DNA from 4 places in the Colwellia sp. Arc7-D genome. Region 4 is predicted to be linked to each of the others. Evidence: predicted binding sites of a transcription regulator. Region 4 holds the regulator's gene; each other region holds the start of a gene.
What was found. Region 4 encodes FNR, which switches genes on or off when oxygen is low (the NO sensors DNR and NnrR bind a similar motif). Its sites were predicted from a motif close to TTGATCTAGATCAA; they were not measured.
Positions count from the first base shown of each region.

Region 1: a site for FNR is predicted at 3,321-3,334, ahead of DBO93_RS17050 (PRC-barrel domain-containing protein). Genes of this name have one in related genera too.
Region 2: a site for FNR is predicted at 1,750-1,763, ahead of DBO93_RS02225 (DUF3149 domain-containing protein). Genes of this name have one in related genera too.
Region 3: a site for FNR is predicted at 4,360-4,373, ahead of DBO93_RS02465 (GbsR/MarR family transcriptional regulator). Genes of this name have one in related genera too.

Region 1 is NZ_CP028924.1:3,933,795-3,939,513, forward strand. Features, by position in the region: gene DBO93_RS17035 (rhodanese-like domain-containing protein) at 1-281, shown strand, start outside; gene DBO93_RS17040 (trimeric intracellular cation channel family protein) at 293-925, shown strand; gene DBO93_RS17045 (class II fumarate hydratase) at 1,057-2,427, opposite strand; gene DBO93_RS17050 (PRC-barrel domain-containing protein) at 2,537-3,286, opposite strand; gene DBO93_RS17055 (ABC transporter substrate-binding protein) at 3,922-4,671, opposite strand; gene DBO93_RS17060 (DUF2306 domain-containing protein) at 4,948-5,719, opposite strand, start outside.
Region 2 is NZ_CP028924.1:498,285-504,003, forward strand. Features, by position in the region: gene DBO93_RS02210 (YceI family protein) at 1-141, shown strand, start outside; gene DBO93_RS02215 (YheU family protein) at 210-455, opposite strand; gene DBO93_RS02220 (hydrolase) at 452-1,423, opposite strand; gene DBO93_RS02225 (DUF3149 domain-containing protein) at 1,553-1,684, opposite strand; gene DBO93_RS02230 (tetratricopeptide repeat protein) at 1,982-2,704, opposite strand; gene DBO93_RS02235 (ATP-binding cassette domain-containing protein) at 2,788-4,689, opposite strand; gene DBO93_RS02240 (YheV family putative zinc ribbon protein) at 4,808-5,014, shown strand; gene DBO93_RS02245 (hypothetical protein) at 5,237-5,707, opposite strand; gene DBO93_RS02250 (EF-hand domain-containing protein) at 5,718-5,719, opposite strand, start outside.
Region 3 is NZ_CP028924.1:565,055-570,773, forward strand. Features, by position in the region: gene DBO93_RS02445 (PACE efflux transporter) at 1-16, shown strand, start outside; gene DBO93_RS02450 (manganese-dependent inorganic pyrophosphatase) at 167-1,093, opposite strand; gene DBO93_RS02455 (cytochrome d ubiquinol oxidase subunit II) at 1,266-2,267, opposite strand; gene DBO93_RS02460 (cytochrome ubiquinol oxidase subunit I) at 2,267-3,631, opposite strand; gene DBO93_RS02465 (GbsR/MarR family transcriptional regulator) at 3,767-4,309, opposite strand; gene DBO93_RS02470 (PAS domain-containing methyl-accepting chemotaxis protein) at 4,637-5,719, opposite strand, start outside.
Region 4 is NZ_CP028924.1:1,409,414-1,415,132, forward strand. Features, by position in the region: gene DBO93_RS06135 (SGNH/GDSL hydrolase family protein) at 1-206, opposite strand, end outside; gene uspE (universal stress protein UspE) at 538-1,470, opposite strand; gene fnr (fumarate/nitrate reduction transcriptional regulator Fnr) at 1,674-2,393, opposite strand; gene DBO93_RS06150 (sulfite exporter TauE/SafE family protein) at 2,438-3,100, opposite strand; gene ccoS (cbb3-type cytochrome oxidase assembly protein CcoS) at 3,090-3,338, opposite strand; gene DBO93_RS06160 (heavy metal translocating P-type ATPase) at 3,335-5,719, opposite strand, start outside.

The DNA.
Region 1 (5,719 bases), 1.8 Mb from region 4:
CGACCCCTGCAAATAAAACTATTGTTTTAGATGTGCGCACCGCCGAAGAATTCGCTGAAGGGCATATTGTCGGTGCTATTAATATTAGCCATGAACAAATTAATGCTAATCTCAGTAAAATTATGGGTTTTAAAGATCAAACCGTTGTCGTGCATTGTCGTTCAGGTCGTCGCGCTGTAAGTGCAGAAAATGATTTACGCGCCGCTGGATTTAGCGACCTTCGCCACCTTGAAGGCGATATGAATAGTTGGCAAGCCGCTGACTTACCTTTAACTAAATAAGTACCTTTGCAATGCTAGAATTACTTTATTGGCTTGACCTTTTCGGCGTTATTGTTTTTGCCTTTTCAGGGGCGTTAATGGCCGGTCGCTATCAACTCGACCCATTTGGTGTTGCCGTATTATCTGCGGTTACCGCAATTGGCGGCGGCACTATTCGCGATGTAATTTTACAAACGCCAGTATTTTGGGTCAAAAATCCAATATATCTGTATGTCATTCTAGCGACTGCCGTACTCACTATTATTTTTATTCGATGCCCTAAACGTATTCCCAAACGATTTCTTTTGGTTTCCGATGCCTTTGGTTTAGCTTTGTTTGCTGTATTAGGCACTGAAAAAGCCTTAACCTTAGGTGCAGCTGTTCCCGTTGCTATTTTATTGGGCATGGTGACAGGTGTTGCTGGCGGTATGATCCGCGACGTACTTTGTAATGTTATTCCGATGATATTACGACAAGAAATTTACGCCACTGCGGCTATTTTAGGTGGCGTATTATTTACCTCACTCACCTATCTAGACCTTCCTGCCCATGTTGCCATTATTGGCTCAATATTAGGTGCATTAGCGTTACGTTTAGCTGCTATTTATTGGCGAGTAACCTTGCCAGCTTTTGAATTAATTGATCATGATGAAAGTAATAAATAGCCATATATATCGATTGTGAACTAAGTGGGTGTCAGCTTAGTCCACATTAAAATCATTTACTCACTACATCCTTGTAAAGCATATCTATTCGCTGATATATGAAATTTGTCAGCTGTTTATATGATTATATTTTATTCACGGGTAAGTCGTTTAGGGTCGAGTAGTTTAATAAGTTCGGCTTCACTGATATCCGTGAGTTCTCTTGCCACATCTAACACCGTTCTTTTTTCTTCATACGCTTTTTTAGCAATCTCGGCGCTTTTGTCATAACCAATTAACTGGTTTAACGCCGTTGCTAAAATAGGATTTTTTGCCAAGTTATGATTAATCATCGAATGATTTACTTTCATATCTTTAATTACTTTATCGGCAAGTGCCATGCTGCTTGACGTTAAAAGTTGAATACTTTGCACCAACGTATGACCAATCAAAGGTAGCATGGTGTTGAGTTGAAAGTTACCCGATTGCCCAGCTATTGTAACAGTGGTGTCGTTGCCAATAACCTGAGTACAAGCCATTAAAACCGCTTCTGGGATCACAGGGTTAACTTTGCCTGGCATAATACTGCTGCCTTTTTGTAGTTCGGGTAGCTGTAATTCATTTAAGCCATTTAAAGGCCCACTGCTCAGCCAACGAATGTCATTACTTACTTTACTCAGACTAACCGCTGTAGTTTTTAGCACACCACTGATCTGCACGGCTGTATCTTGAGCACTTATGGCGCGAAAATAATTATCAGCAGGGGTAAATGATAATCCTGTTCTTTGCGTTAATACCCGAGTAACAATGCCTGAAAATTCTGGATGTGTGTTAACACCTGTACCGATTGCGGTTCCGCCAATAGCCAATTTCAATAAACTCGGTAAGCTATTTTCCAACTGTTGATGTGCATAACGAATTTGACTACTCCAGCCACTTATTTCCTGAGCGAAACTTAACGGCATAGCATCCATTAAATGCGTTCTGCCAGTTTTAATGGTGTTGTGGTGTTCACTCGCTTTTGCATCCAAGGTATCGCTCAAATGCTGAAGTGCGGGTAACAATTCATCAGAGATAAGCTTTGCTGCACTTAAGTGGATACATGACGGGATAACGTCATTAGAGCTTTGCCCCATGTTCACGTCATCGTTTGGGTGAAGAATAATTTTTTGCTGACTATGTCGTTTAACTAACGAGACAATAACTTCATTAACGTTCATATTAGTGCTGGTGCCCGAGCCAGTTTGAAATACATCAACTGGGAACTGATTAACGTGAAAACCGTCAGCAACTTCTTTGGCAGCCAGTTGAATAGCAGCAGATTTATCAGTATCAAGCAGCCCTAATTCTTGATTAGCTTGAGCGCAGGCGCTTTTTAGTGTCGCTAGTGCCCATAGAAATGCTCGCGGCATTTTTAGCTCGCTAATGGTAAAATTGGTCAGGGCTTTGGCCGTTTCAGTACCATATAATATATCGGTTATCTCACTACTCTTTGATGGTTTATTGTCGTCATTTTTTTGCATTTAGTTATCCTTTAATTACGCGATAATAGTAGCTTGAAAATTTTTCGCCAACTAACTTTACGCCCATGGCAATAATGGGCATATTACTGTGAGAATATATTTAATTTGACTACTTATTGAATATGAGTTTATTTTTAACTTCTGCTAGATACTCAACATCATTCAATTTGTCTTCATTGTATTCTGGACACGCTTTTATCTGCTCAAAACTAAGATTACAGGTGACCGTTTTTTCTTCCCAATTTAACTTATCTAAATGCTTTGGAGAAATCAGTACTTTTTTGCCGCCAGGTAGCCAATCACGGGTATCAACCACAATGTAAAGCAAAGACCAACTATGGGTGTCACAAATAAAGTCTTTGATATAGCCTTTTTTACCATCTAAAGCATCTATACCGTAATGTGTAATCTCATTGGTTGAGCGAAGATGGTTGGTAGTTTTAGCATTTTCACTTTCTTTGCTATCTTTTGGCAATGTTTTTGGGTTAACCAAAGCCATTGGATACGCGTATTCACCCCATGCTCCAGCCCCTCCCCAATAGTAACCATAGGCATAATAATCAAAATAGTTCTTTTCAAACTCACGGGAAACGGTTTCGTGTTCATCTATTTGTGGACTGTTCTTAACCTTATCTTTTGTTATAGACACGTTAAGTTGCTGCTCTTTAGTATCGTATTCAAGCAGTGATATAGGGCTTATCAAGGTTTTTTCACTTAAGGGTACCCAAGGGCTGATATCAACAACCATAAACCTGATGGTCCAGTGTCTATCATCAAAATACACATCTGTTACCTGCCCAATTTCACCATCTACTGCATGAATAGTGCTTCCGTTTAGCTCTTCCAAATTGACTAACATCACTTTCTCCATATTTGTTCGTTATATTTAACAATTGATTTTCATCAAAACATCAGAATTTTCGCTCTCATACGTCGATAATAATTTAAGATGATTTCGTACAAGCGCCCTATTTAATATCTACGCAATCACCTATCACATTACTTAGTGTACGTAGTATAATTATAGTTCAAATTTTATTTATTTTAATATAAAAACACAATAACAATTAAAAACAACAATGTAGCATCACAATAACAACCACCGAGCATTAATTATAGTTAGTACACTAACTATAATTAATGCTCGGCACAAAAATTTAATGGCTTATGATTGAGTTTTATCTGACAAATGTATGTGTTAAAGGCCATATCGGCAGTTACTAATTACTCAGTAGCACTGTTATTTGTCATTTTCTAAACTTAGCACGCCAATGTGTTCGTTATGAATAACCAGGCTATAACGAAAATAGCTTTATTTACCTTTTTCACTGACTCTTCTGATTATTGTTGATATATGGCGTAGTGTTTAGCGACTAATCATTGACGTTTAACCGTATTCGATTTTCATGTATTTCATCAAGAGCAAAAAAAGTGGGAGGAAGCATCGAGGGGATAGGAAATTAGCTTTCAAGGCCGATGCTTTATAAGTGAAAGTTAGCGAGCAAGCTCGCTTGACACGAATACTTTATCTATCGCTTGCTGAAACTTCTCAACCAACTGCTGCTCGATATCAGAGCTAAGCGCAAAATAATAATGTTTTGATGGAAAGCGGTAAATAATTTCAAAATCAGCGGGATCAAGATCCGATGAAGTTAAGGTCTCACGCCAGCCATCTTCACCAAATATCCATAAATCTATCCGTCCAGCACTTAACATCAGACCCAAGTTTGTTGAGTGAGAAAGCAAGGTAATTCTGTCCAGCGGAACGCCTACCTCTTGAAGTATCTCCTCGCCGACATCATCTCTTACAGCACCGGTAATATATCCCATCATATCTTCTGGTTTGCTGATCGTAAGTTTACGTATTTTCAACGCTATCAAAACATCACTTTCAGAAGCAATAGGCCCGACCCATTGAAAGTCATTCTCTCGTTCGGGCGTTCTAATGGTGCTAAACAAAACCGTGTTAGGTCCCTTTTGAGCATTACTAAAACCTCTTGCCCAAGGTTGCACTAATATATTCTCGCGTTTTACTGGACTACCAGCACTCAACGAAGCAGCCAAAAGTAAATCTACCGCAGGTCCTTGCAATTTTCCATCTCGAATATAATTAAATGAAGCACTACTTTCAGTAATATAAGTAAGCTCATTAAGTTCGGTTGCGAATACCAAACTACTATTAGTCAAAGCAATAAATGCCACCAACATGCCTATAATCGAAAACCTATAAAAAACTTGATGCATACCACTCCAAATGACAAAGAAATTTTAATGCTGACACTTAAATCTTCTCAATATTCGAGATAACAATAAACCTGAACGCTAAGGTTAGCTGAAAAAACAATGAGTGCTCAATCTAAGCAGGTAATTTAAATCATGCTTTATCATTTGTCAGATCCTACTTTTTATCCATTTTATATTAATGTAGAGATCCCTTTACTACTTTTAAATAATTCAATATGAATAAAGTATAAGCGATAGTTCATAAAAGCCACATTTATCACTTAGTTTTTTCTAATTTTACACTTGTGGTAACCACATAGTAGCAGCCGCACCAAATATACCAACACCCATCACTAGCGTTGCAACAGCAAGCACTAATGAAACAATATATTTTCCAGTTGCATCAGCTTTATTCTGTGCCCAAAAATATAATTCTACTAGGGCTAACGGAATAAGGTACTGAGCAAATGCTAAGGCTATAATAAAAGGCCCTTCGAAGGTTTCAGGGTCAAAGCCAACAGGTGCTTGGTGTATTAAAATCCAAGCCATTAAGCCAACACGAAAAAACCAGCCTCCATTTACAACCATAAATAAGCGCAATGCCCATTGACGATGTTGTTTAATCTTACGTGCTATTGCATTGCGTAAAGCGAGAATGGCAAAGGTGATAATGAGCAACACCATAATATTCATAGCAAAAAACATTGCCTGACCGCCGGGCATTTTTTCATAGCCCCAAATAAGATATAGCCCCAAAATACTGCCGATAAAAATAGTCAGTAGGTATATACGACCATTTATTCTGTGAAATTTAGGAAATTTTTCTCGAATTAGAAGAATAAGTTGCAAGGGCCCAAGTCCCATAATAACTACAGCGATTAAAACATGAATAATCAGGGCGATTAATCCAGACTGATTACCATTTGGAGACTCCAAAACCCCAGTATTACCTGCAAGCAATGCACCACCATAATGGGCAATGACGTAGTACACCATGATCCATTGGCCGATAACTGCCACAACAAACCAAAACTTTGCGATATTGCTTAATATTACATCTGCTCGTGTT
Region 2 (5,719 bases), 910 kb from region 4:
GTTAATACTATCAAGCCATTTTTTATTCAGGCAGATGCATTTGGTATTGTAGCTGGTATCAATAAGCTCAAAGAGTTAGCCTCTTTACCTAGCATCGATTACGTTGTGCCTGTTAGCTTTTCGGTTACCTTCATACGATAATATTTGTCGTAAGAATTAATTAAAGGCACTGAATTAGTGCCTTTTTTAATGCCAAAAATAAAGTGCCTTTATGATTCTTCTGTGCTTTCTTCGCTGTCTTCAATAAATTGATCTTTCGGGAGAATATTAACCGTTTCATGAAGTTCAGAGTACACCAATAATGCTGTACCTTGCTTTAATTGCTGATGAACTTGGGCTATTTTTTCACTAAGTGATACATCTTCACTGCCATATTCTGTGCCTTCACGGAGGACAAAATTTTCGATAATGGCGCTTAATGTTTCTTCTGACAATTGTTCTAGTGGGATGATCATAAATATCTCGTAAAAAACTCAGGTATACGTTGCTCTAACCAATATCTTGGCTTGAACGGATTATTACCACTGATGAAACCTACATGACCACCTTTAGCGCTGACTTCAAATGTCATTTGTTTAGGCAACGAAGTAATCGCAGTGGTATTTACATGACATAAAAATGGGTCGTCGGTTGCATGAATAATTAAACAAGGTGTAGTTATCTGTTGCAACACATCCCTGCCGCTAGCTTGCTTATAATAGTCATTCGCATCAATAAAACCGTTTATTGGCGCAGTAACCATTTGATCAAATTCTCGAATTGAACGCACATTATTTAGCTGAGTTGTGTTTATATTATGTAATAAGTTAGCCTGTATTTTTTCAACTGTACTGGCTCTAAGCATATCCACTAAGTACTTTTGATAAACACGAGAAAAACCACGGTTAATTCGGTTACTACAACTTGATAGGTCAAGTGGGGCGCAAATGACACATGCAGCTTGATAGATATTTTGTTTTTGCTGAGCTAAGTATTTAGTCAGTACATTCCCGCCTAATGAAAAGCCAACAATCGCTTTTTTTGCATCAGGGTATTTACTGGCAAGGTATTGGCTAAAGTAGTCAACATCACAAGTTTGGCCGCTATGGTAAGACTGAGGCATACGGTTTGGTCGACCGCTACAGCCTCTAAAGTGCATTAACACACCTACCCAACCTTGTGCTTTAATCGCGCTTAACATCCCTTTTGCGTAGTGGCTGTTCTTTGAGCCTTCAAGTCCATGTAATACGGCGATAATTGGACGAGTACATGCTGAGTTAACCTGTTCTGTCCAGGCTAAATCTACAAAATCACCATCGGGTAACTCTAACGTTTCATTGGTTGTATCTATGGAGTGGCCACGTCTAAAAAACTTAGCGGCAATGGTTTGTAAATGGGCGTTTTTTAGCCACCAAGCTGGGCTGAAAGAGCTTTTGGTAAACATAATGCGGTAATAGCGAGTTATACAAAAAATTTATTGTACGTTAAATTTTTGCTCATGCCCACCGTTTGGCGATAAGTGAACAATGAGCGTGACCACTTAAGTTTTCATTATGACATTTGTGAAACATCTCTAAGGCGTATCTTCACTGATATGTTTTAAAAAGTAATAAACGTAAAAACTACAAATGCCTATTACAGTAGCTAAACCAATAAATGACATGATGACCACGGGATCGTTTAATAGCATATCGACAAAATTCATCACAAACTCCAAAAGTATTTAAGTAGGTATGGCCACTATTATAAATAACACTTAAATAATGCTTATTGATTTGGATCATGATCATTGCCACTTTTTGTATTAATGAAAGTGAGGCGGGATAGTAGCAGCTAATAAATAGCACATGCTTACGTTTATCAGACTAACTAATTATGTTGTAACTCAGTGGAGTAAAGCCGAACTATTGAAAATTGAAGATAAAAATAAACCCGCTAGGATAATAAGCGGGTTTATGTTGGTTAACTGCTTTGGGGATATGCTTATATTAAGAAATAATCGTTAAGATTTTTGTCTTAATTTTAATTCTCGTTGTTGGATTATTTTACGATAAATAGCATCGGCTTTTTCACGACTCTCTTTTATCTCATCAACGGTTAATTTATGTTCGTCCATATCGCGACTTTTTTCAGCCATACGATAAGCATTTTTAGCCGCAATAATATTCCAGATATAAGACATTCTAGTACTCTTAGCGACGCCTTTACCTTCAAAGTACATCAAGGCAAGGTTAAATTGTGCTAAGGCATAGTTTTGATCCGCCGCTTTTTGATACCAACGAGATGCTTGCAGGTAATCGCGTTGAACACCACTTCCGTTATAAAGCATCACCCCTAAATTAAATTGCGCTCGGGGTAAGTCTTTATTTGCGGCTTTTTCCATTAATGCATAAGCAGAGTTTAAATCCTTTTTAACGACCTCTCCTTCACTATAAAGCAACGAAAGATCGAACAAGGCTTCTGAGTAATTTTGTGAAGCGGCCTGATGAAGAAGCTCCAACGCCTTCGTTGGGTTTTTAATTACCCCGTAACCGTTTAAATAAATTAACGCCATTTGATATTGCGCAGGAGCATATTCTTCAGCAACTAATGGCTCAAACTCTGCAATCGCGGCTTTAAACTCACCACGGTTTAGCTCGTATATGCCTAAATCTAAATCAGCACTAAAGGCAGAGCTTTGTGTAAAAAGGGCAAAACTGATTGCTAGTAAGGTCAATTTTTTCATAATAATGTCCTATATTGTGGTGTTGTCGCGATTGAACGCAGTGACAAAATTTTTGCTGCGATCTATTAAGTGTAGCAATAAATCTATAATGCTTGTGACATTATCTCTTCTATTTGTTCTTCAAGGTCAAGCCACTGCATTTCATTTGTTTCTAAATCTTGGGTCAGTGTTGCTTGGCGTTTCAATAATTGTGTTAGCTTTGTTTTGTTCTCAGCTTGGTATATCTCACTATCGGCCAATTGTGCTTCAACCTCAGTTAATTCGTTTTGGTATTTTTGTACCAGCTTTTCAAACTTATCAGCCTGTTTACGCAGAGGTGATGCTTTTTTACGTAGCTCCGCTTGCTCTTTACGTTGCTGTTTTTTATCTACTTGTGGCTCAGTAATTACTTTATTCGCTTTGACTGTTTGCTTTTTATCATCGTTGAGCCATTGTTGGTAATCATCAATATCACCGTCAAACTCTGTTACCTGGCCGTTAGCAACGATATAAAACTCATCTACACAAGACTCTAATAAGTATCTGTCATGAGCAATAAGAATAATTGCACCGTCAAAGTCTTGCAGAGCTAACACCAATGCTTGGCGCATTTCTAAATCCAGGTGGTTTGTCGGCTCATCTAATAGCAACAATTGTGGCTTTTCTAAGACAATAAGGGCTAAGACCAAACGCGCTTTTTCGCCACCTGACATGGTGCCAACTTTATCTAAAGCTTGGTCGCCACTAAAGCCAAAACGGCCTAAAAATGATCTCGCTTGTAACTCGGTAATATCCGGCTTTGCTCGCGTTATATGTTCAATCGCACTACTAGGTAAATGCAACTGTTCAAGCTGGTGCTGAGAAAAATAGCCCACACGAAGATCTTGCGCGCAATAACGTTCACCTTGAAGTAATGCTAAATCACCAGCAAGTGATTTAATTAAGGTTGATTTACCTGCACCATTGCGACCCAGTAAACCAATGCGACTGCCAGGCACTAAAGTCATACCTACATTTTCCAAAATAATAGCTTCATCGCTATAACCACATTGGCTTTCGGTTAATGCCAATAATGGATAAGGCAGGGTATCTGGTTGTTCAAAGCTGAATGTAAATTGGCTATCAACATGGGCTGGCGCTAAGTCAGGTAATTTTTGTAAACGTTTTAATCGGCTTTGTGCTTGTTTTGCTTTACTGGCTTTTGCGCGAAAGCGGTCAACAAAAGAGGTTAAATGCGCTACCTCTTTTTGTTGCTTTTGATACTGAGCGTCTTGCTGGGCTAAATGCTCCGCACGTTGACGTTCAAATGCGCTGTAGTTACCAGAATAAAGTTTTGCAGTTTGGTGTTCAATATGGAGAATTTGGCCAATAACATCATCAAGAAAATCACGGTCATGCGAAATGAGTACTAGGGTGCCGGTGAACCTTTTCAGCCAGCGTTGTAGCCAAATAACTGCGTCTAAATCTAAATGGTTGGTGGGCTCATCCAGTAATAATAAATCAGCACGACTTATCAAAGCTTGGGCTAAGTTTAAGCGCATTCTCCAACCACCAGAAAATGATTTTACTGGGTTTGCTAGTTGTTCTTGTACAAAACCTAAACCGTGTAATAACTCGCCTGCTCGTGCGGGTAAACTGTAGCCATTAACGGTGTCAATTTGGTTGATAATAGTCGCTTCAAGAGTCCCGTTATCGTCAGCGCGTGCTTGGTCTAATTTGGCTTCTAATTGTCGGAATTCAATATCTCCATCCATAACATAATCTAAAGCCGATCTATCGAGCGCTGGCGTTTCTTGCTTAACGGTAGCAATTTTCCAGCTTGTTGGCATAGAAAGGTTACCCATATCAGCAGGAAGTGCACCTAATAAGCTCGCGAATAAAGAAGATTTTCCACAGCCGTTCGCCCCAACAAGCCCAACCTTATGATTTGGATGTATAGTAAAACTTGATGATTTTATGAGGTATTTTGCGCCTCGGGCTAAACTTAAATCTGTAGCTATGATCATTTATCGTGTCTCATTTTAATGCAGGTTGCTATTGTCGCTTTTCCTTAGGGGGTTGTTCAAGGTAAAATAGAAGCACTGAGCAGATATCTTGCTAAATCTAATTAAATATTTAATAAAATTGAGTGAAAAAGTGAAAAAACGATTTATAGCCGGAGCAACCTGTCCAAAATGTAAAGAAATGGACACCATGGGACTAATTAAGGAGCATGGAGTTGAAACCGTAACCTGTGTAAGTTGTGGGCACCAAATGTCGCAACCCGAAGAGCATGTAGTGCAAGAAGTAAGACCGAATGAGCAAGTTATTGGTATTTTTAAACAAGAGTAACTTTTTTTGCATTGTTAACGATACTTTTAGCTAGGCTTGATAATATCAGCGTTATTAGATAAAAAGCGTTGTTCTGTCAATGTGCAAAAGTTATGGAATGATTAGTAGGGTGACATTAAAAGTGACGGGAATAAATTACGGCATTTGAAAAGCGTTAACACTCAAAATATAAAAGTTAACCTAAGCACTAAATAGGTTAACTTTTGCATAGTTATTAATACTTTACGCACTGGTATTAATAATAGAGTCACTTTCTTCAAGATCAAATTTTTCAAAAACTTTCGCTAATATCGACTGTTTGTCTTCATCACTCAGACTATTGCCATTATTAGCTGCTAGAGTTTCTTCTAGTAACTCAGATAGGTAATCCACCATTGAAGTAATTTCTTCTGTGCTTTGTTTTGGCGGCGGTGGTGGAGGTGGTCTACTACCTTCAGAAACATTGGCGAGTTCACCTATGCTTTTGGCGTCAAAACCAGCGCTAGATAATGCTTTTTCAAGTGCAGCACCCGGTTGAATATTAGCTTGTGAAAATGTTTCTATAATACTCAAAGCATCTTCTTGACTAAGATTTTCAGTATCAAATTCAGATAAGGTCTCAGAGATTAACGACTGCTGATCTGCTGTTAAACTTTGCTCTGTTCTAGCAGGCGGCGGCGGCATTGAACTGCCCAAATTAGTTGTATTAATCAATTTATTTTCCTT
Region 3 (5,719 bases), 840 kb from region 4:
AGCGCAGGTCATTTAGAATTTTGACTTTATGCCCTAAATTTTTGATGAAATTAAGGCATATTAAAATATCTAGAAAGTAAAAAGCCCAGTGATAACTGGGCTTTAAATTAAGACTCTTAGTCGCTAATAGTTAACTTCAGTGAAATTTATTTGATTTCAGTTTTGGTTATTTAGCAAAAGTATCTTGTAGTGGTGGCACGACTTGCTTTTTACGACTCATGACACCAGGTAACCAAGCTTTATTGTCAACTAAGCTAATATCGTAAGCTTTTTCAATAATGCTAGTATCGTCACTAACCACTAATAGCTCAGAGCCTTCTTGCATAATGTCAGTAAGTAACAACATTACGGTATGACGCTTACCTTCTTCTTTAACCGCTTGTAAATCAGCGTGTAAATCAGCTTTCATCTCGTCAAATAATGCTAGGTCAATAACTTCTAACTGGCCAATACCAACAATATTATCACTCATATTGAAATCTTTAAAATCACGTAACACTAGATCACGTACTGGTGTACCTTGAACAGAAGACTTAACCGTGAACATTTCCATGCCCATACCTTTGTAATCTTCGATGCCGGCAATTTCTGCTAAAGCTTCAACACATTTAATATCAGCAGTGGTGCAAGTTGGCGATTTAAAAATTACAGTGTCAGACAAAATGGCGCACATCATGGCACCAGCAATGTTTTTAGGAATTTCAACATCGTGAAAGTCGTACATCATTTTAATGATAGTATTTGTACAACCCACAGGGCGAACCCAAATTTCCAACGGGGTTGAAGTAGTAATATCACCTAATTTATGGTGATCGATAATGCCTAATACCGTTGAGTCATCAATATCGTCAGGACCTTGAATACGGTCTGAGTGATCAACAACGTAAATTCCGTCTGTATCAGCATAGCTCAATTTAAGCTCAGGTTTTTCTAAGCCAAATTTTTCTAAAATAAACGCAGTTTCAGGTGAAAGTTCACCTAAACGTGCTGGTCTCACATCTTCACCAATAGTGGTTTTTAAATATGAAAGTGCGATGGCTGAACAAATTGAATCTGAATCTGGTACTTTGTGACCTACGGCGTAAGCTGGCATAAATTGCTATCTCCAAGCACCGATAATTTAATAACGGTGCGTCTAAAGTGAGTATTGTCTAGAATATGGCGCATATTCTAGCAAAAATTCTTAGTGATAGCCTAGTGACTATTTGCACTCTTTTTGTCCAACTTTAGTCGTTAAACCAGATCGTTCAGCCTAGTAGTTAAACCTAGTAGTTAAGCTTAGTGGTTTTGCCCCAGAACACTTTATAAGAAAATATTGTGTATCCAATAATCATTGGCAGCACTACTGCAGCACCTACAAAGATAAACCATAGTGATTCTCTTGAGCTTGCCGCTTCAAATATGGTTACTTGAAAGGGCACTATGTAAGGATAAAAACTATAGCCTAAACCACAAAAGCAGAGAATAAATAACATAATAGCAGCTGAAAATGGTAACCAGCAGCCAAAGTCATTCTCCATAGGTACTTTGTCTAGATATCGGTGGATAGTAATAAAAGTAAAACCAAGTAAGAAAGTTAATGGAAGAATCAGTATGGCTTGAACGCCACCAAACCATTTATCCATAATTTGCTGATCAATTAATAAATTGGTTATACATACAGCGACAATACCAAACGCCATTAATACATTGGTATATTTCGCCCATTTTGCCGCTTTACGTTGTAATTCACCTTCGGTTTTCATTACCAACCATGCTGCGCCAATAAAACAATAACCAGCTGTTACGCAAATAGCGGACAAGACAGAAAAACCGAGTGATAACCATGTATCTTCAAAGGAGGTGATATAACGCCCCAACATGTAACCTTGCGATAATGTCGCTAATAAAGAGCCAAATTTAAACGCAAAATCCCACTTCTTTTTGTCGTTACTTGGCGCTTTTGTTCGAAAATCAAATGAAACTCCGCGTAAAATAAGCCCGGCTAACATCAGGGCTGTTGGTAAGTACAATGCTTGAAAGATAATTGAGTGTGCTTTAGGGAAGGCTATCAACAATAAGCCAATAGCCATTACCAGCCATGTTTCGTTAGCATCCCAAAATGGTCCAATGGAATAGATCATAGTGTCGCGCTGCTGCTGGTTATCCAAAGGTAGTAAAACACCCACGCCCAAATCGTAACCATCAAGTATCGCGTAAATTAAAAACGAAAGGCCCATTAAGCCAACGAATACAATAGGCAGCCAATCAACTGATGAAGATATCATTATTTCGCTCCTTCTTCAGTTAAGGGAATTTGAGGTTCAATCGACGAGTTTGATTCGTTTAGTGATGCATTTGACTGTTCTAAAATTATCGCTCTATTTGCCATGACAAATAAAGTGCGTATGTAGGCAATAAGCAAGAAACCATAAATGACTAAATACAGCGTTAATGACATAACTATATTTTCTGGCGGTGTAGTGGTCACGGCGTCTTTGGTGCGTAATATTCCCGTTACTAAGTAAGGTTGTCGGCCAATTTCCGTTACATACCAACCAGCCAGTGTGGCTAACCAGCCAGAAAATGTCATAGCAACACCCACTTTTAATAACCAAGTTGGGTAGCGTTTTTTGATAACATATTGATAAGTTGCGAGCCAAGAAAATAGTAGCATTAATACACCAACGCCTATCATTATTCTAAAGCTGAAAAATACCGGCGCAACTGGAGGGTGTTTATCTACAAAGTCATTTAAGCCTTGTATTTCTCCTGCTGAATCATGGGTTAATATAATACTGGCCATATTAGGCACTTTTACTTCAAAGTTGTTTTCTCGTTTTTGTTCATCAGGTAATGCAAACAGTAATAACGGAACATTGGCTTCGGTGTTCCATACCCCCTCCATGGCGGCAATTTTAGCAGGTTGATTTTTAAAGGTATTTAACCCGTGTAAATCACCGACAAAAATTTGTATAGGAATTAAAACAGCCGCCAAAATGACTGAAAAATTTAACGCTTGTTTTACTGACTTTTTATTGTCGCCTTTGATTAATCTGTATGCAGAAATACCTGAAATTAAAAATGCCGTCGTTAACCCTGAGGCTATTAGCATGTGCATGAATCGATAGGGCATAGAAGGGTTAAAAATAACCTCAAGCCAACTAGTAACATGTGCTACTCCATCAATCATCTCAAAACCTGCTGGCGTATGCATCCAAGAATTAAGAGACAAAATCCAAAATGCTGATAATGTGGTGCCAAATGAAACCAGTATGGTCGCAATGGTGTGAACACGGTTAGACACTCGATCCATACCAAATAGCATAATTGAAAGAAATGAGGCTTCTAAAAAGAAAGCGGTCATTACTTCATACCCGAGTAACGGTCCCGCAATATTACCTACGGTTTCCATGTAACCCGGCCAATTAGTACCAAACTGGAATGACATCGTAATGCCACTGACCACGCCTATACCAAAAGTTAACGCAAATATTCTGACCCAAAATCGGTATACACGTAACCAACTATCGTCTTGGGTTTGATTAAAGCGCACTTTGAAAAACAGCAATACCCAGCACAAGGCGATATTGATAGTAGGAAATAAAATATGAAAACTAATATTGGCAGCAAATTGGATGCGGGAAAGCATGAAACTTGTGTCATTAGCAATAGCTGATGCATCTAACACGTGATGTACTCCACTGGGTTAAGTTATTGTAAGTTATGTTCTAAAAACTATTTAGGTCGTTTATGTTGACCTAAATATCAAAAATATAATGTAAGGTTATCGCAGTAATAATTTGTCTTTAACATCTAAGATTTTACTTATGCCTTCACCCATTTTAAGTAAGGTGGATAACTTTTCAGACGACATTCCTTGCATTTCGTTGGTCCATAAAGTGACCATTTCCATGAGGTCATGCATTTGTTTTACACGCATTTGCGTGTACTCGTCTGACTCATTACTTGGCTGCTCCATTAGGGCGTCGCGCAATGTAGATAATGTTGGGTCTAGTTCACGCTTTCTGCGCTCTACAACTAACGTACGAGCAATTTCCCAGATGTCACTTGGCGCTGAAAAATACTCTTTTCGATCGCCGGGGATATGATGTAATTTTATTAAATTCCACGACTTAAGTTCTTTTAAGCCCATGCTGACATTCGAACGAGATATTTGTAGCGCTTCACTAATTTGATCAGCATTAAGCGGTGCTTCAGTGAGCACAATAACCGCGTACATTTGCCCTAATGTTCTGTTTAATCCCCATCGAGAGCCCATTTCACCAAAGTGTAAAACTAATGATTGTGTCATTGCTGTTATTTTCATTTTCTGTACTTTCTGAATTTTCAGTAATTTGTGAAAATTGTAATCTCTTTTTGATTTAAGTCAAGTTTTTAGCCTTGATAAAATGATTTTTAGTCAGTTATTTTAATTTGCATGACAAATTCATTACCTCTGTAAAACATGAGTGAACATTGAAAAATAGGTGTTTATTTGTCGGGTTAGGGGTTAAGGGTCAAAGGGCGAGGTGTACTAAGTTGAAGGTAAATACTGAAATTAAGCAAAAAAAAAGCTTTATGGTGATCCAATAAAAAATGACTACCTAGGTAGCCATTTTATTATTAATGTATATAGCAGCAGCTTACTTAAGCGTTAACTAAAATTAGTACTGAGCTCTTCAATTGCTTCGGCATTTTTATTTACTTCAATACTTTTACTAGATACTGCCGCTGCTAATTGAGTATTGCGTTGAGATATACTGTCAATATTATGAATACCTTGAGTAATTTGTTCAGCTACCGTTCTCTGATGCTCAGATGCGGTAGCAATTTGGGCGGTCATGTCATTAACATTTTGAATGTTGTCTATAATATCTTGCATGGCGTTTTTAATGGTTTTTGATTCAGTTGAACATTCATCGGCATTGGTTTTATTCGACATCATTACTTGATTCCAAGTTTTTAACGTACGTTGCAACTCAGTCACTGATAATTGTATTTGTTCTGTCGCACTTTGGGTTCTACTTGCTAGTGTTCTCACTTCATCAGCAACAACGGCGAACCCTCTGCCTTGCTCACCTGCTCTTGCTGCTTCAATTGCTGCGTTTAATGCTAGCAAGTTTGTTTGATCTGCAATCCCTTGAATTTCAGTCATAACAGTCGATATTTTATCAACATCAGTCACTAATTCTGTCGCATTATTCGCCGCATTTTCAACGTCATTTGCGAGCTGGTCGATTTTATTTTCACTACTTTCAATAGTGGCAATATTTTGTAGGCAATCAATTTTTACTTGGGCAACTTTATCATTGGCCAAATTGGTACTTTCACTTACTTCGTTTATGGTTACACTCATTTGAGTAATATCGGCAGAAAACTGGCTTATATATTCATTTTCTTCTTTAATACCACTAAGCATTTCATTTGACGTATGAGCAAGCTCTTCTGCGAGTTTGGCTAACCTTCTGCCTGAGTCGTTACTTCGACCTAAGACCGTCTTTATTCTAGCTTTGTATAATTCGGCAGGGTAATTAATGATATTAAGTATACCTTTACCTAGATATACATGGCGCGAAGGGCTATCAAATATTGATTTTGTTTTACTTAAATGACTCGGTATTTTTATCAATTCTTCGGAAAAAATAACGGTGATTAACGCGACACAAACTAACAATATTATTGCAGAGGTCGCCGTGCCAGTGAGTACCCAAGTGATCGCAATTGCTGCGATCACACA
Region 4 (5,719 bases):
GAAGTTAGGCCCGTACTCGCTACTAATTGCCAGTTTACTTGATTGTTAATAGCAAGGTTGTTTGATAACTGGCCTGACAATGCATTTTTTTGTTCGTGTGTACCAACACCTGCTGTAGCCGAATCACCAATTATCAATAAACTAATTGGACTGCCATTACCTGTAGAGCCTGAGCGTTCACCTAATGCTTCTGGGAGTTTTATCATGCTAAAACGCACCCATATCGCTTGTAAAAGTAATAAGGGCAGGAGTATCACCGTGCTAATGTAATAAGGTATAAGTCTAAGCGGTTGTTTTATCTTCAATGATAAAGTCCTGATGATGATCTATAAATGATATGTATAGCGTAATAAATATTTGAAGACAAACTTATAACAATTGTGAAGAGAAGATCGTTGGAAATTAGCTTGAGTAATTACCTGTAATTTATTGTAGTTAAGCTAGGGAGAAGTTTTAGCGTTTTATTAAAGCGTCACCTTAATAATATTTCTATCAATCAGTGACGCTCTTTTAGCTGTATTTTACGTAATAAAGATTTTATTTAACGTCCAAGGGTGAAACGTAACCCTCAGGCTTTAACGCAAGTACATCACAGTTTAGTCTATCAATTACATGTTCTGCTGTATTGCCAATTAGCGCTGCAGATAAACCTGTACGTCCAATGGTGCCTAAAATAACCAGTTCTGCGTCTAAGGCTTCGGCGACACTTTGTATAATATCTTCAGGTAAGCCTTCTTTAATATGAGTGTATTCTTTAGTAATATTAAACGCAGTTGCATGTTCTAACATCGCTTCTTCATGATGTTTTAACATGGCGAGGTTGTAATCATTGGCATCAAACTCTGGAATTTCTATCGCAATATTTACCGGCGTACCAGGGAAAGAATTAACCAAATGTAGGTTTGCTTTCATAACTTTAGCTAGCTGTTTTGCTTCTGCCGTAATTTTATCATTAAGCGCTTTATGCTCTTCTTCTTCGCTGCCAATATTCAATGCAGCAACAATATTGCCATTTTCTGGCCATAAATGCTCTTTCACTAGCAAAACAGGGCAGGGACATTTGCGTAAAATGTGCCAATCAGTAGGGGTAAATATTACTGATTTAAATTTGTCGTGTTGATGTGTGCCTTTAATGACTATGTCGTAATCATGATCAATAACTTGTGCAATTATTTGCTCGAAAGGACGATTATGCCAGATAACTTTACAATCAATGGTGATATCAGTTACATCGAGTTCAGCAAGTAAAGACTGCAACCATTGAGTACGATCATTTATAACAGATTTACACATTGCTTCACGCTCGTCGCCTGAAAGCATAGTGGTCATCTCATAAGAAAAGTCATATATGGTCAAAAATGCGGTAATACTTGCGCCAGTTTTTCGCGCTAATTCTAATGCTCGTTTTACCGCTTTTTGATCTTCTGTTGTGGGGTCAACAATAGCGAGTATTTTTTGATACTTTTCCATAGCTAATTCCTTATCTTTGCCTGTGGGTATTAGGCCAAACTAAACAGTTAATTTATTTACTTTATATAATAACAATAACTTATTTTGTAATAATAATAGTTGTTTTAAATCAAATTATTATCTTTTATATAAGCTATTTTATATTAATCATAGCGTTAAACTGTTGAATAAGAAAGTATGAAAAAGGGCTGATAAAATTTATCTTAAAGTCCAGCACACTCATTTAATTTTTCAATATTTACAATGGTAATCAGTTTGCCATTAACAGCAATTAAACCATTTTTATCAAAGCGATTAAGGAGTCGGCTTATTGTTTCAACCGTTAAACCAATATAGTTACCAATATCGCTGCGCGTCATAGATAAGCGAAATTCAGAGGCTGATAAACCACGGGCATTATATCGACTGCTTAAGGTACTAAAAAACGTGGCTAGGCGTTGCTCTGCATTTTTACGATTAAGCAACATTAGCATTTCATGGTCTTCACGAATTTCAGTGCTCATCATGCGCAAAATCTGTTTTTTTAACTTAGGCATGCTGTTAGATAAATGATCGAGTGTATTATAAGGAATTTCACAAACCATTGAGGTTTCCAATGCTTTAGCAAAACTTGGGTGCTCTGCATTAGCAATGGCATCAAAGCCAAGTAAATCACCTGCTAAATGAAAACCGGTAATTTGTTCTTCGCCTTGTTTGTTGATGGTATAGGTTTTGAATGTGCCTGAACGAATCGCGTAAAGCGCCTGCATAGGCTGACCATCATTAAAAATCTGCTCTCCTTTTTGAATAGGGAGCTTACGATCAATAATGTTATCTAGAGTCTCTAGCTCTTGATTATTAAGCGAAAATGGCAAGCATAACTCACTAATGCTACAGTTTTGACAGTGAATATGTTGCTGATCGGTACACGATTTATTATTCATAACAGCCTATAAAAACTTCCATGCTGAACACCATATTAGATGCGTTAGCTATATGCTATTAGTATAGAGTAAATGCCGTATGAAATCACCAAAATGGCGGCTAGTTTTCTAAAAACGGGCTGAGTTAATAAAGACTTCACACTGAAAGTGCCGAGTGATACTGACAGCAGCGCAGGTAAAGTACCAAGACCAAAGAAAAACATGATCAAAGCGCCATTTAAAACATCGGCGCTTGCTAATGACCACGTTAACGTAGAATAAACTAAGCCACAGGGTAACCAGCCCCAAAGTGCTCCTAACGCCAATGCACTCTGTATGTTTTTAATGGGCATGAATTTTTTAGTATAAGGTGAGATGTAGCGCCAAATGTTTTTACCTAAATACTCTATGCGGCTTAACCACATTAACCATTGTCCTAGATACAAACCTAGTAGAATTAGAAACACACCTGCAATCGTTTTTAAAATAATAACAGGAAAACCAATGTTTTTAGCCGCCATTGAACTGGTGAATGCTACCAAGGCGCCAATTAAGCTGTAAGACGCGATTCGGCCAAAATTATAGGCAAATATAATCGCCATTTTTTTATGGCGAGCATGGTCAGATATGGTCGTGGTTAACATGGTGCTAATACCGCCACACATTACAATACAATGGCCAGAGCCTAGTAAACCAATTACAAATGCGGAAAAAAAATCAAGCGTCATGAGATGATTTTGCTGCTTGTTTTGGTTGCTCGTCGCTTTCGCTTAATTCACTGTCTTTTAATTTACTATTGTTGTTTTTATTGCGACTGATATTGTCATTTTCATCATCAAATAAAATGCTCATACCCTGTTTTTCTAAATCATCAAATTGCTCAGTTTTTACTGCCCAAAAAAACAGATATATGCCAATAGAGGTGAGTAATACAGCAATGGGAATTAATACGTAGATTATGCTCATTTTTTTAGCAGCCTTAATGAATTTGTTACGACTAATATTGAGCTGGCCGACATGCCAATTACTGCCATGTAAGGCGCTATATGCCCTGTTACGGCTAATGGCAATACAACGGCATTGTATCCAAAAGCCCAAAGGTAATTTTGCTTTATAACGCGCGTTGTTCGAATGGCAACCTCTCGCAATGTTTGTACGCCTTTAAGCTTATTGTTTAATAATATGACATCTGCGCCATTTTTAGCAATATCAGTACCACTGCCCATGGCAATCGATAAATGAGCGGCGCCTAATACTGGGCTGTCGTTTACCCCATCGCCTACCATAGCAACAGTATTCGAAGCTTGTTGATGCTTTATGGCGTTAACTTTATCTTGCGCTGACAAGTTTGCTTGCACATTACTTAGTTGCAATATTGATTGTAATTTATTGCAGCCTTGGAGGTGATCGCCGGATAACATGCTCGTTTCAATACTTTGTTGATGTAGAAAATCAATTAAAGGCTTCGCGTCATCACGTAAGCCATCATGCAAATAAAATTCAGCGATTAATGTTTCATCTTGCATTAGTACGCACTGAGCACTAAAACATGCCTGTTTGTCATCGTTTAATAACCACGAACTTTTGCCGATACGATAGTGCTGGTGATTTACTTCACCTGAGATACCCGCGCCGGGAGCCACAACAACTTGGGTAGTTGTTTGGTTAAAATCACGAAATGGTCTAAAGGCTTTTGCTAACAGATGAGCTGAGTGTGCCTCTAGCGCCGCGGCAATAGCAAGCACCTGTTGTTTACCTTCTGACGTACTATCAGTTGAGTAATCACCATAAGTTTTTACTTCAACAATCGTGAACTCACCTGTAGTTAATGTGCCTGTTTTATCAAAAGATATCGCATCGACTTCAGGCATGGTTTCAAGCACATGAGCTGATTTAATCATGATACCTTCACGATTTAGATTCGTTGTTGCACAGGTAAGCGCCGTTGGTGTTGCTAACGCCAATGCGCAAGGGCAAGTTACAACGAGAACAGATAAAGTAATCCAAAAGGCTTCTTCAGGGGCGTGTTGTAGCCAATATATTGCCGTGGCAATTGAAACCATTAAGATAAGTGCAACAAAGTATTGGGCAATTTTATCTGACAATTTCGCCAACTTTGGCTTATGGCTTTGAGCATTTTCACTCAAGCGAATTAATTGGCTTAAAAAAGACTCTTGGTTGTTATGTTTAACTTTTGCGGTTAGGTTTCCATCGCCATTAATGGTACCTGCAAATATAGCGTCTAATGCTTTTTTCTGTAAGGGCAGTTGTTCACCTGACAACATTGCTTCGTTTATTTGGCTCGTTCCGGTAATTATTTCACTATCTGCGGGGATAGTTTCCCCTGGCTTTATTAAAATAATGTCATCAGCTTTTAAGTAATTCGCGGAAATAAATTGTTCAATACCGTGTTCAACTTTCGTTGCGGTCATTGGCATTAATTTTAATAGATTTGCAGAAACATCAGCGGCGCGACTACGGGCTCTAAATTCAAGAAATTTACCAATAAGCAGTAAAAAGGTAAACATAGAAACAGATTCGAAATACACCTCGCCTTGCTGAGTAAATGTTGCCCAGCAACTCGCCATAAAGGCCAATAAAATAGCAATAGATACTGGCACATCCATTGAGAGTTGACGTGCTTTTAAAGCAAAAAATGCGCTTTTATAAAAAGGGTAGGCGCCATAGCTGACAATAGGTAGAGTTAAGAAAAAGCTTGCCCAACGCAAATACATGACATTGTGTTCTGTCATATCTGAAAAAGCACCAAAATATAAACCAAAAGCTATCATCATTACTTGCATCATTAAAATGCCAGAGATACCTAAGCGTTTGATAAAGTTTTTAGCTTGTTTGTTATTTAATTTTTCAGCGGTACTGGCCTTGAATGGCAAGCCATGATAACCAATTTTATCGATTAAACTGAGAATGTCGCTTAATTTAACTTGGCTTTCTTGCCACTGCACTGTCGCTCGTTGCGTTGTGGCGTTCACATTAATCTTATTAACGCCTTCGAGCTTGCTCACTTGCATTTCAATTAACCATGCACAAGCCGAGCAGCTTATGCCATCAATGGTTAAAATGGTTTCTTTGAAGCCATCATGATAATAAGTAAACTCATTTTGTAAGTTTACATCGTCAAGTATTTCATTGCGTTGAAGTTTTTCAGGTATTAATACTTCACCTTTTTGCGCTGGTGCGCTACGAAAGCGGTAAAAATCGGTTAGGTTGTTATCAACAATCGTTTGTGCGACAGCTTGGCAACCTATGCAACACATAGGTTGATCGATGTTGTCGATGTTTGTTATTAAATGAATACCCTTGGGAACGGGTTCGTCACAATGAAA